DNA from 2 places in the Streptomyces sp. NPDC091281 genome. Region 2 is predicted to be linked to the other one. Evidence: riboswitches for the same ligand, from Rfam matches in the RefSeq annotation. Region 2 holds a riboswitch; the other holds the start of a gene.
The links. A riboswitch is a leader RNA that binds a small molecule or an ion and turns the genes downstream of it on or off. The one in region 2 is predicted to bind cyclic di-AMP.

Region 1 (4,783 bases), on a different contig from region 2:
CGGGCCTCCTGGCGCGCCGCCCGGTCCCGCAGACCGTCCAGCCGCTTCTCGGCCGTCGTCGCCTTCTCCCGCGCGCCGTTGTACTTCTCGGTCGCCACCTCGGCCTCCTGGTACAGCTTGTCCACCTTGGCCTTCACCTGGGCCGCGGTGAGCTGCGGGTCGGCGTGCCCGACCCCGTCGAAGGCGGTCGCCCCGGCCGCGCCGGCGAGGGCGAGGGTGGCCGCGGCGCGGACCCTCCGACCACCGAGCGAACGCTGACGGGGCTTGCGATGCGCTGCCACGTGGGACTGCACGTCCTTTCGTCGACCGCCTCGCCGGGTCCGCCCCCGCCGGGCCTCGGTCGGCCCACGGGAACGGTCCCCGCCGCCCGAGGAGAGCGGCCGTACGGCCACCGGGCGGTCCGGCGCGGCCGACGGCGCCGTGCAACAGGGGGAGCACGGCGCCGTCGGGCCTCTCGGCGGTGGTGTCCGACTGCCGCCCCGGGCCGGAGCGGCGTTGGAGAGCCGGTCACCTGGTGGAGGACGCTAGGCCCGTTCATGTCGGTCCGGTAACGGAATGTGCGGAAGTGACAGCAGGGGGGCGCCGGGTGATCGTTCGTGGACGGGTGGCGCGTCAGGAGTCGTCGACTTCGTACGCGTGGCCGACCGAAGCGCGGGATCGGGGGCGCGGCGGAGGTGCAGGTGCTACGCGGCCCGGGACGGGCCGTAGCGTGCGGCGGCCGGACCGGTGACGGGTGGTCGGGTCGGTCGGCCTGCTCACCACGACCGAGTGTTCATCGCGCTCCCCGCAGCGATCCACCCCGCTGTCCACCCCACTATCCACCCCGCGCTTCACTCCCCGGGCGATCCGCCCCCGCCCGCCCCCAACGCCCTCCGCGCCGTCGTCACCGCCCCCGCGGCCACCACCAGCCACGCCGCGACCGCGATCCAGAGCAGCACCTGCCCCAGCCCTTTCAGCCCCGGCAGGTCGAGGGCGTCGGCGACCGACAGTACGGCCGTCGCCGTCATGCCCAGCGGGAACACCGTCGCCCACCGGCGTACGTCGTGCCCCAGGCGCGGCCGGACGACCTCGCCGACCAGCAGGACGGCGTACCCGACGAGGCTCAGTGTCAGCAGCGCCACGGTCACTCCGCGGAGGACGTCGCGGTCGTCGGCGTTCCACAGGTACAGGCCGCCGCTCTCGGCCGCGTACAGCCTCGACCCGGCCAGCGCCGAGATCGCCAGCGCGCCCCCGGTCACCCAGTGGTCCCCGGCGCCCTCCAGCACCTCGCGCGGACCGAACCGGGTCAAAGCGACGCAGTAGAGCACCAGGCCGAGCCAGAACAGCACCAGCGCGGTGTGCGCCAGCCAGGCCACACCCTCCGTACGCGCGAGGGTCGCCCCCAGTACGGCCAGCGCCTGTGTGGCCACACAACACAGGAACACCGCTCCGGGCATGTGGCGGCCCCAGTGCCGTACGACGTCGAAGAGCAGCACCGGCCACAGGAGCGCCGCCAGGGCGAGCAGCGCCTCCGCGAGGACCGGCCGGTCCAGGTCGGCCAGGCCGGTGCCCAGGACGGCGGTCGCCGCCACCGCCGTCAGCGCGCACGGTGTGCTCGCCTCGGCCCGCCACCGCTCACGCTGCACCAGCAGCCGGGCCGCGAAGTCCACCGCGAGCACCGCCCAGGCCACGCCCGACAGGACCAGGGCGATCCGGGACAGCGTCCCGTACCCGGCCAGCCGCAGGCCGACCCCGATGATGCCGGTCGCCATGACGGCGGCCCCGGCCGCCGCCGGACGCTGCGCCCACCAGGCGCGAAGGGAGGAGGAGCCGTGCATGCCGCCGATGCTAGGGAGCACCCGGCGGCGCGGACTCGGGCACACGCGCGCGGGCGCGGAAAACCACGGGATACGCCCAACGCGCGCCCGCACGCCCCTCCGCCCGCACGGCGCCCGCCCCGCTCAGGCCGCCCGTACGATGCCCGCCCCGCTCAGGCCACCCGTACGGCGCCCGCCCCGCTCAGGCCGGGCGCACCACGCTGTGGATCGATGACTCGCCGTCGTAGTAGATGGACTCCTCGCGTACGTAGGCGCCGGGCTTCGGGGCGTGGATCATCATGCCGTTGCCTATGTAGAGGCCGACGTGGGTGACGTCGGCGTAGAAGAAGACCAGGTCACCGGGGCGGGCGGCGGAGAGGGAGACCGTGGTGCCCTCCTTCACCTGGTCGTAGGTGACGCGCGGAAGGGTGACGCCCGCGGCCTTCCAGGCTGCCTGGGTGAGGCCGGAGCAGTCGTAGGAGCCGGGGCCGGTCGCACCCCAGACGTACGGCTTGCCGACCTGCGCGCGGGCGAACGCGATCGCCTTGGCGGCCTTGGTGGCGTAGGCGGGGTCGGAGGACGACGAGGAGCCCGAGCCGGACGACGAAGAACCGGACGACGAAGAACCGGACGACGAGCCCGAGGAGGAGCCGGAGGACGGGGTCTGCGAACCCGGCGACGCGTCGCTCGCCTCCTGGGCGGCGTCCGCCTTCTCCTGCGCCCGTGCCTGCCGCTCGGCCAGCTCTTTCGCCTCGCGCGCGGCCTTCTCCCGCTTCTCCTTCTCGATCGCCGCCAGCCGCGCCTTCTCCTGCGCCGTCAGCTGGGCCAGCAGCGCGCGGGCGCCGCTCAGCTTCTTCTGGACGGTGGCCTTGGCGGTGCGGAGGTCGCTCTGCGCGTCGGTGAGCGTGCCCAGGCTCTCGGCGGCCTCGCGGCGCTTCTTCATCGTCGCCGCCTGCTCGGTGACGTAGTCGTCGACGGCGCCCTTCTGGCGTTCGGTGAGGCGGCCCATCAGCTGGTTCTGGTCGAAGTAGTCCTGCGGGGAGTCCGCGAGCAGGAAGGTGGCCGTCTCGGGCGCGGAGGCGCCGGTGCGGTACTGCGCGGCGGCGGCGGAACCCAGGTCCTCCCGCGCCTCGTTGAGCTTCTGGGTGCGGCGGGCGACGTCGTCGAGGAGGGTGTCCACGCGCTTGCGCTGCTTGGTGGTCTTCTCCTTGGCCGCGTTGTACTTCTCGGTCGCCGTCTCCGCCTGCCGGTAGAGGTCGTCGACCTTCTTCTCCACCTCCTCCAGACTCGGCCGGTCGTCGGTGGCGGGTGCGGCGTTCGCCGTCTGGGAGAGCAGGGCCACCGAGGTGAGCGCGGCGGTGGCGAGAGCGGGGGTGCGGATGCCTGCTACGCGCGTCACTGACGGGCGTGGCCTGCGGTGCTGCGACGCCAAGGGAGGCGACTCCTTCCGTGCTCCGCCTACCGGGTTAGCTGTCGGGTTCGGGCGGGTGGTCCGGAAGGTTTGCCCTACGGCGCCTCCCGTGCGGGAGGTGGGCCGATTCACCCCAGAGATGTCGGTGGGTCCCCGGCTCCGGCTGCCGCGAGGGGGCGCGCCGGACTCGGCGGAGGCCGCGCGGCCCGGCGGGGATCGCCGGTGGAGGTCGTACGGCCTGCCCGGCACGGTAGCCAACTCGTATGGCCCGTGTGAAGGTTGATGGGCGATATGCCCGATACATTTTCGTGACCTTCGGGCGGGGCGGCTCCGGCGGTCACCTGGGGTGAGAGGGGGATGCCGGTAGGTGAGGGAGACGTTCCGGATGTGCGCGGCGGCCCGCACGGCAGCCGTACGACGTGCGGTACGGCAGCGGTACGACGGCGGTACGGCGGCCGTGTGACCGCCTCGCGGTGGTCGTCGCCGGGGAGGAAGTTCCGGGACCGGCGTTCGGTTGTCAGTGGGGCACCCTAGACTCGGAGAGCGATGAGCAGCCTCTTTGACGACAGCTTCCTGGCGGATCTCCAGGCCCCCCGCGGCCACGACGAGACGCCCCCGCCGCCCGAGGACGAACACGCTCCGGAGCAGGTTCCGGACGATCTGTTCGGCGGGAAGTTCGACGTGCCCCCGGACCGCGACACGCACTACCGCGACGGTGCCCCGCGCCCGGCCCTCGACGCCGCAGCCCTCCTGGAGGGGCTGAACGACAACCAGCGCGCCGCCGTCGTCCACTCCCACACCCCGCTGCTCATCGTCGCGGGCGCCGGTTCCGGCAAGACGCGCGTCCTCACCCACCGCATCGCGCACCTCCTCGCCGAGCGGCACGTCCATCCGGGACAGATCCTCGCCATCACCTTCACCAACAAGGCCGCGGGCGAGATGAAGGAGCGCGTCGAACAGCTCGTCGGCCCCCGGGCCAACGCCATGTGGGTGATGACGTTCCACAGCGCGTGCGTGCGCATCCTGCGCCGCGAGAGCAAGCGCCTCGGCTTCACGTCGTCGTTCTCGATCTACGACGCCGCCGACTCCAAGCGCCTGATGGCCCTGGTCTGCCGCGACCTGGACCTCGACCCCAAGCGGTATCCGCCCAAGTCGTTCAGCGCCAAGATCAGCAACCTGAAGAACGAGCTGATCGACGAGGAGGACTTCGCCGCCCAGGCCAACGACGGTTTCGAGAAGACCCTCGCCCAGGCCTACGCGATGTACCAGTCGCGGCTGCGTGAGGCCAACGCCCTCGACTTCGACGACCTGATCATGACGACGGTCAACCTGCTGCGCGCCTTCCCGGACGTCGCCGAGCACTACCGCCGCCGCTTCCGGCACGTCCTCGTCGACGAGTACCAGGACACCAACCACGCCCAGTACGCCCTGGTCCGCGAGCTGGTCGGCAACTCCGAGCACCCCGTCGACGTGCCGCCCGGCCCCGACGACCTGCCGCCCGCCGAACTCTGCGTGGTGGGCGACGCCGACCAGTCGATCTACGCCTTCCGCGGCGCGACGATCCGCAACATCCTTC
Region 2 (4,783 bases):
GTCGCGCACGGACCGGAGGGCGGGCACCCCGTCGACGTCCTTCAGGTCCGCCGGGAACGCCTTGTTGACGGCGTAGAGGCTCCCGGCGAAGCCCGCCTCGCGGAGGTTGCCGAGGACGCTGCGGCCGACACCGCCGGGGGCGCGGCCGACGCCGACGACGGCGACGGAACCGGGGGCGAGCAGGCGCCGTACGGAGTGGGCCTCGGCGCGCTGCTCCCGCGCGCGCTGCACGGCCATCGAGCGCTCGGTGGGTTCGAGGTCGAACTCCAGGCGGACGACACCGTCCTCGAAGCTGCGCTTCTGGGTGTACCCGGCGTCGGTGAACACCTTGATCATCTTGTTGTTGGCGGGAAGCACCTCGGCGGCGAACCGGCGGATGCCGCGCTCGCGCGCGACGGCCGCGATGTGCTCCAGGAGCGCGGAGGCGACGCCCCGGCCCTGGTGGGCGTCCTGGACGAGGAAGGCGACCTCGGCCTCGTCGGCGGGGGCCGAGGCGGGCATGCCGTCGCCGCCGATGCGGTCGTAGCGCACGGTCGCGATGAACTCGCCGCCGACGGTGGCCGCGAGTCCGACGCGGTCGACGAAGTCGTGGTGGGTGAAGCGGCGGACGTCCTTGGCGGAGAGGCGGGGGTAGGGCGCGAAGAAGCGGTAGTACTTCGACTCGTCGGACACCTGCTCGTAGAAGCTGACCAGGCGGTCCGCGTCGTCGACGGTGATCGGGCGGACGCGCGCGGTGCCGCCGTCGCGCAGCACCACGTCGGCTTCCCAGTGGGCGGGGTACTCGTGCCGGTCCGACGCGCTCTGCATGGGGCCCAGCGTACGGCTCGCGTACGACAACGGCGCGAGGCAGTGTGGGGCGGGCGCGGGTCCGCGCCGAGGGGGGCGTGGGGCCGTGTGCGGCGCGCGCGGGGATCGCCGGGGCGTCCGGCGTCCCGTCGGCGCTCCGCGTGTGGAACACTGGTCTAGACAACCTGAGACACCTGAAGGGCAGCATCACATGGCTGAGCGCCGCGTCAACGTCGGCTGGGCCGAGGGTCTCCACGCCCGCCCCGCCTCCATCTTCGTCCGGGCCACCACGGCCACCGGCGTCCCGGTCACCATCGCCAAGGCGGACGGCAGTCCCGTCAACGCGGCCTCCATGCTGGCCGTCCTCGGCCTGGGCGCCCAGGGCGGCGAGGAGATCGTCCTCGCCTCCGACGCCGAGGGCGCCGACGCGGCCCTGGACCGGCTGGCCAAGCTGGTCGCCGAGGGCCTGGAGGAGCTGCCCGAGACGGTCTGAGCCCCGCGCTCACCGCACCCGCGGGCCGCGTCACCCCGTCCGGGGGTGGCGCGGCCTCGTCGTTTCCACCCGCGCCCGCGAAAGGGCGGGCAAGGGAGACGTTGGGCCCGAGAGAAGGCAGGCCGGAAAGAGGCCATGCGAAAGGCGGTACGGCAGACGAAAAGCGCGCTCCGCCGGAATACGCGGGCGCGCCGGACGACGGGCAGCGGAATTCACGCGCCGTCTGTTTCTGATCGGTTTCTCACCGACTTCCGATCGTCCACGCATTCACGGGACGACACCGCTTTGCGGGCACCTGACGCAGGGTCCGCACAATTGACTGCCCTTTGTATACGGCCCTCGTGTTAATGGCGCGGACCGGACATGTTTACGGCATGTTGCGAAGTCCTCACACGGTCCGGGCGGTCCCCCCGCGCGAAGCGCAGCCGGTGCGCGGACGTCGCGCGCTCGGTGTGCAGCGCCGTGACCGCCCGCGCGCGCTCGTGGTCGCCGCGCGCCACCGCGTCCACGATCGCCCCGTGCTCGGTCCAGGACTCCAGCGGGTCGGCGGGCGCCTCCACCGCGTACATCCAGGAGATCTTGTGGCGCAGCTGGGTCAGCGTGGCGGTCAGGGACTGGCTGCCGGATGCCTGGGCCAGCGTCTCGTGGAACCAGCCGCCCAGGGAGCGCAGGTCCTCGCTGTTGCCCCTCCTGGCCCGCTCCTGGCCCAGCCGGACGAGTCCGCGCAGCACCTTGAGGTGGGCCTCGGTGCGCCGCTGGGCGGCCCGCGCGGCGCCGAGCGGCTCCAGCAGCATCCGCATCTCCAGGAGGTCGGCGGCCTCCTGCTCGGTCGGTTCGGCCACGCACGCGCCCGCGTGGCGCCGGGTGACCACGAAGCCCTCGGCCTCCAGCGTGCGCAGGGCCTCGCGGACGGGGACGCGCGAGACACCGTAGCGGCGCGCGAGGAGTTCCTCGGTGAGGCGGCCGCCGCGCTCGTAGACACCCGCGACGATGTCGTCCCGGATGGCCGTGCACACCGAATGTGCCGGAATTCGCATGACCGACCTCCGCGGTAATCCCCGTGAAACGTCGACGATTGACGTGTGTTCCGTGACTCTATTGCAACGTGCGGGAATTTCCGATGGCAGCCGGGAATCCAGGGATATTTTTTGGCCGACACGGGGCCGAAAACGGCGAAAGCCCCGGCCGCGGGGGCCGGGGCTGGACGTCCTGTCGCCGTCCGCTGTCGGACGCGTCCGCCGTCAGACGCGTACGCCGTGCTGCCGGAGGTAGCCGACGGGGTCGAGGTCGGTGCCGTACTCCTGGCCGCTGCGGGCCTCGAAGTGCAGATGCGGTCCGGTGACGTTGCCGGTGGCGCCGGAGAGCGCGATGCGCTGCCCGGGGAGGACCCGCTGTCCCACCGAGACGGCCACGGAGGACAGGTGCCCGTACTGGGTGTACGTCCCGTCGTGCATCCGCAGGACGACCTGGTTGCCGTACGCGCCGCCCCAGCCCGCCTCCACGACGGTGCCGCCGCCCACCGCGTGCACGGGGGTGCCGGTCGCGGCGTGGAAGTCGATCCCGGTGTGGCTGCCGGAGGACCACAGGGAGCCGCCGGAGCGGTACCCGGTGGAGACGTAGGAGCCGCTGATCGGCGCCACGAAGGTGTTGAGACGCTTGCGCTCGGCCTCGCGGGCGGCGCGCGCCCTGGCCTCCCGCTCCGCCTTGACCTTGGCCGCGGCCTGCGCGGCGGCCTCCTTGCGCTCGGCCTCCCGCTCCGCGGCCTGCGACTGGACGGCGGCCTGGTCGTCGACGCGCGCGGCGACGGTCTCGCCGACGATGACGACGGGGGTGAGCCCGGTCCGTTCGGCGGGCGCCTCGGCGGCGTGGGCCGGCGCGGAGGCGACGGTGGCGAGGACGCCGGTGGTGGTGAGCGCCGCGACACCCGCCACGCGGGCGGTGGTGCGCTGCGTGCGGCCGGGTCGCCGGTGCTTCCCGGAGGCGCAGATGAACGCCATGGAGGTGAGCGGTCCTTTCCTTCCCTCTCGCCTACCGGGTTAGCTGACGGGTTCGGAGCAGGAAGGTCTCCTACGGGCCCCCTCGCCTGCGCGCGGGCACCCGATTCACCCCAGGGACTGCCTTCGTTGGGTCCCCGGCTCCCCTGGCTCGCGCCGTACGGGGACTCGGCGATGACTGTCCGGTGCCGCGGGCGCGGCGCACTGCCTGACGGACAGCCCGGACGAACCTAGACACCCACGCCTTCGATTCCCAAACGGGAGGGGGCCTTTGTAGCGCATGACACAGGCCAGAGGGGCCGCCTCCCCCGCAAATCGGGCATGCCGACGGGAGGGGAGTGAGTGGCGGGCCGAGGGAACGCGGTCGGCCGAACCTCGGGCCCCGGGAGGCTGATACGCCTTCCGGGGCCCAGGTCGCACACGCGTCGTGCGGCGACGAGCGGGCGACGCGCGCGTGGCACGCGGGCGCCACGCGCGGGCGACGCCGCTCGGTCACTCGGTCACTCGGCGGAGACGACCGTCACGTCGCCGATGCCGAGCGCCTCGACGGGCGCCTTGATCTGCGCGGCGTCACCGACGAGCACCGTGACCAGGCGGTCGACCGGGAAGGCGTTGACGACCGCGGCGGTCGCCTCCACGGTGCCGGTCTCGGCGAGTTGACGGTAGAGCGTCGCCTGGTAGTCGTCCGGCAGGTGCTGCTCGACCTGGTCGGCGAGCGTGCCCGCGACGGCGGCGGCCGTCTCGAACTTCAGCGGGGCCACACCGACGAGGTTCTGCACGGCCACGTCGCGCTCGGCGTCGGTCAGCCCGCCCTCGGCGAGGGTGCGCAGCACCTTCCACAGATCGTCCAGCGCGGGACCGGTGTTGGGGGTGTCCACGGAGCCGCTGATGGCGAGCATCGCGGCGCCCGACCCGTCCGGCGCGGACCGCAGGACCTGCCCGAAGGCGCGCACGCCGTACGTGTAGCCCTTCTCCTCACGCAGGACGCGGTCCAGGCGGGAGGTGAGGGTGCCGCCGAGGCAGTACGTGCCGAGGACCTGGGCGGGCCACACGCGCGCGTGCCGGTCGGCGCCGACGCGGCCGATGAGCAACTGGGTCTGGACGGCGCCGGGCCGGTCCACGATGACGACCCGTCCGGTGTCGTCGGCGGTCACCGGCGGCACCGGGCGCGGCTGCGCCGAGGAGCCCGTCCAGGCGCCCAGGGTCTCGCCGAGCAGCGCGTCGAGGTCGACACCGGTGAGGTCGCCGACGACGACGGCGGTGGCCGTGGCGGGCCGGACGTGCTTCTCGTAGAACGCGCGCACGGCGGCGGAGTCGATCTTGTCGACCGTCTCTGCGGTGCCCTGCCGCGGACGCGACATGCGCGCGGTGGCCGGGAACAGCTGCCGGGAGAGTTCCTTGGCGGCGCGCCGGCCCGGGTTGGCCAGCTCGTGCGGGATCTCGTCCAGGCGGTTGCGCACCAGGCGTTCGATCTCGCCGTCGTCGAACGCGGGCGCGCGCAGGGCGTCGG

Region 1: linked by a shared signal. The riboswitch ahead of ACIQPQ_RS05205 (NlpC/P60 family protein) and the one ahead of ACIQPQ_RS25415 (M23 family metallopeptidase) in region 2 are both predicted to bind cyclic di-AMP.

Annotation. Positions count from the first base shown of each region.
Region 1 is NZ_JBIVUY010000002.1:157,118-161,900, forward strand. It holds gene ACIQPQ_RS05195 (NlpC/P60 family protein) at 1-281, opposite strand, end outside; gene ACIQPQ_RS05200 (tellurite resistance/C4-dicarboxylate transporter family protein) at 831-1,817, opposite strand; gene ACIQPQ_RS05205 (NlpC/P60 family protein) at 1,999-3,228, opposite strand; cyclic di-AMP (ydaO/yuaA leader) riboswitch at 3,237-3,396, opposite strand; gene pcrA (DNA helicase PcrA) at 3,754-4,783, shown strand, end outside.
Region 2 is NZ_JBIVUY010000010.1:207,459-212,241, forward strand. It holds gene ACIQPQ_RS25400 (GNAT family N-acetyltransferase) at 1-807, opposite strand, end outside; gene ACIQPQ_RS25405 (HPr family phosphocarrier protein) at 998-1,279, shown strand; gene ACIQPQ_RS25410 (GntR family transcriptional regulator) at 1,624-2,316, opposite strand; gene ACIQPQ_RS25415 (M23 family metallopeptidase) at 2,521-3,276, opposite strand; cyclic di-AMP (ydaO/yuaA leader) riboswitch at 3,290-3,457, opposite strand; gene ACIQPQ_RS25420 (M16 family metallopeptidase) at 3,774-4,783, opposite strand, start outside.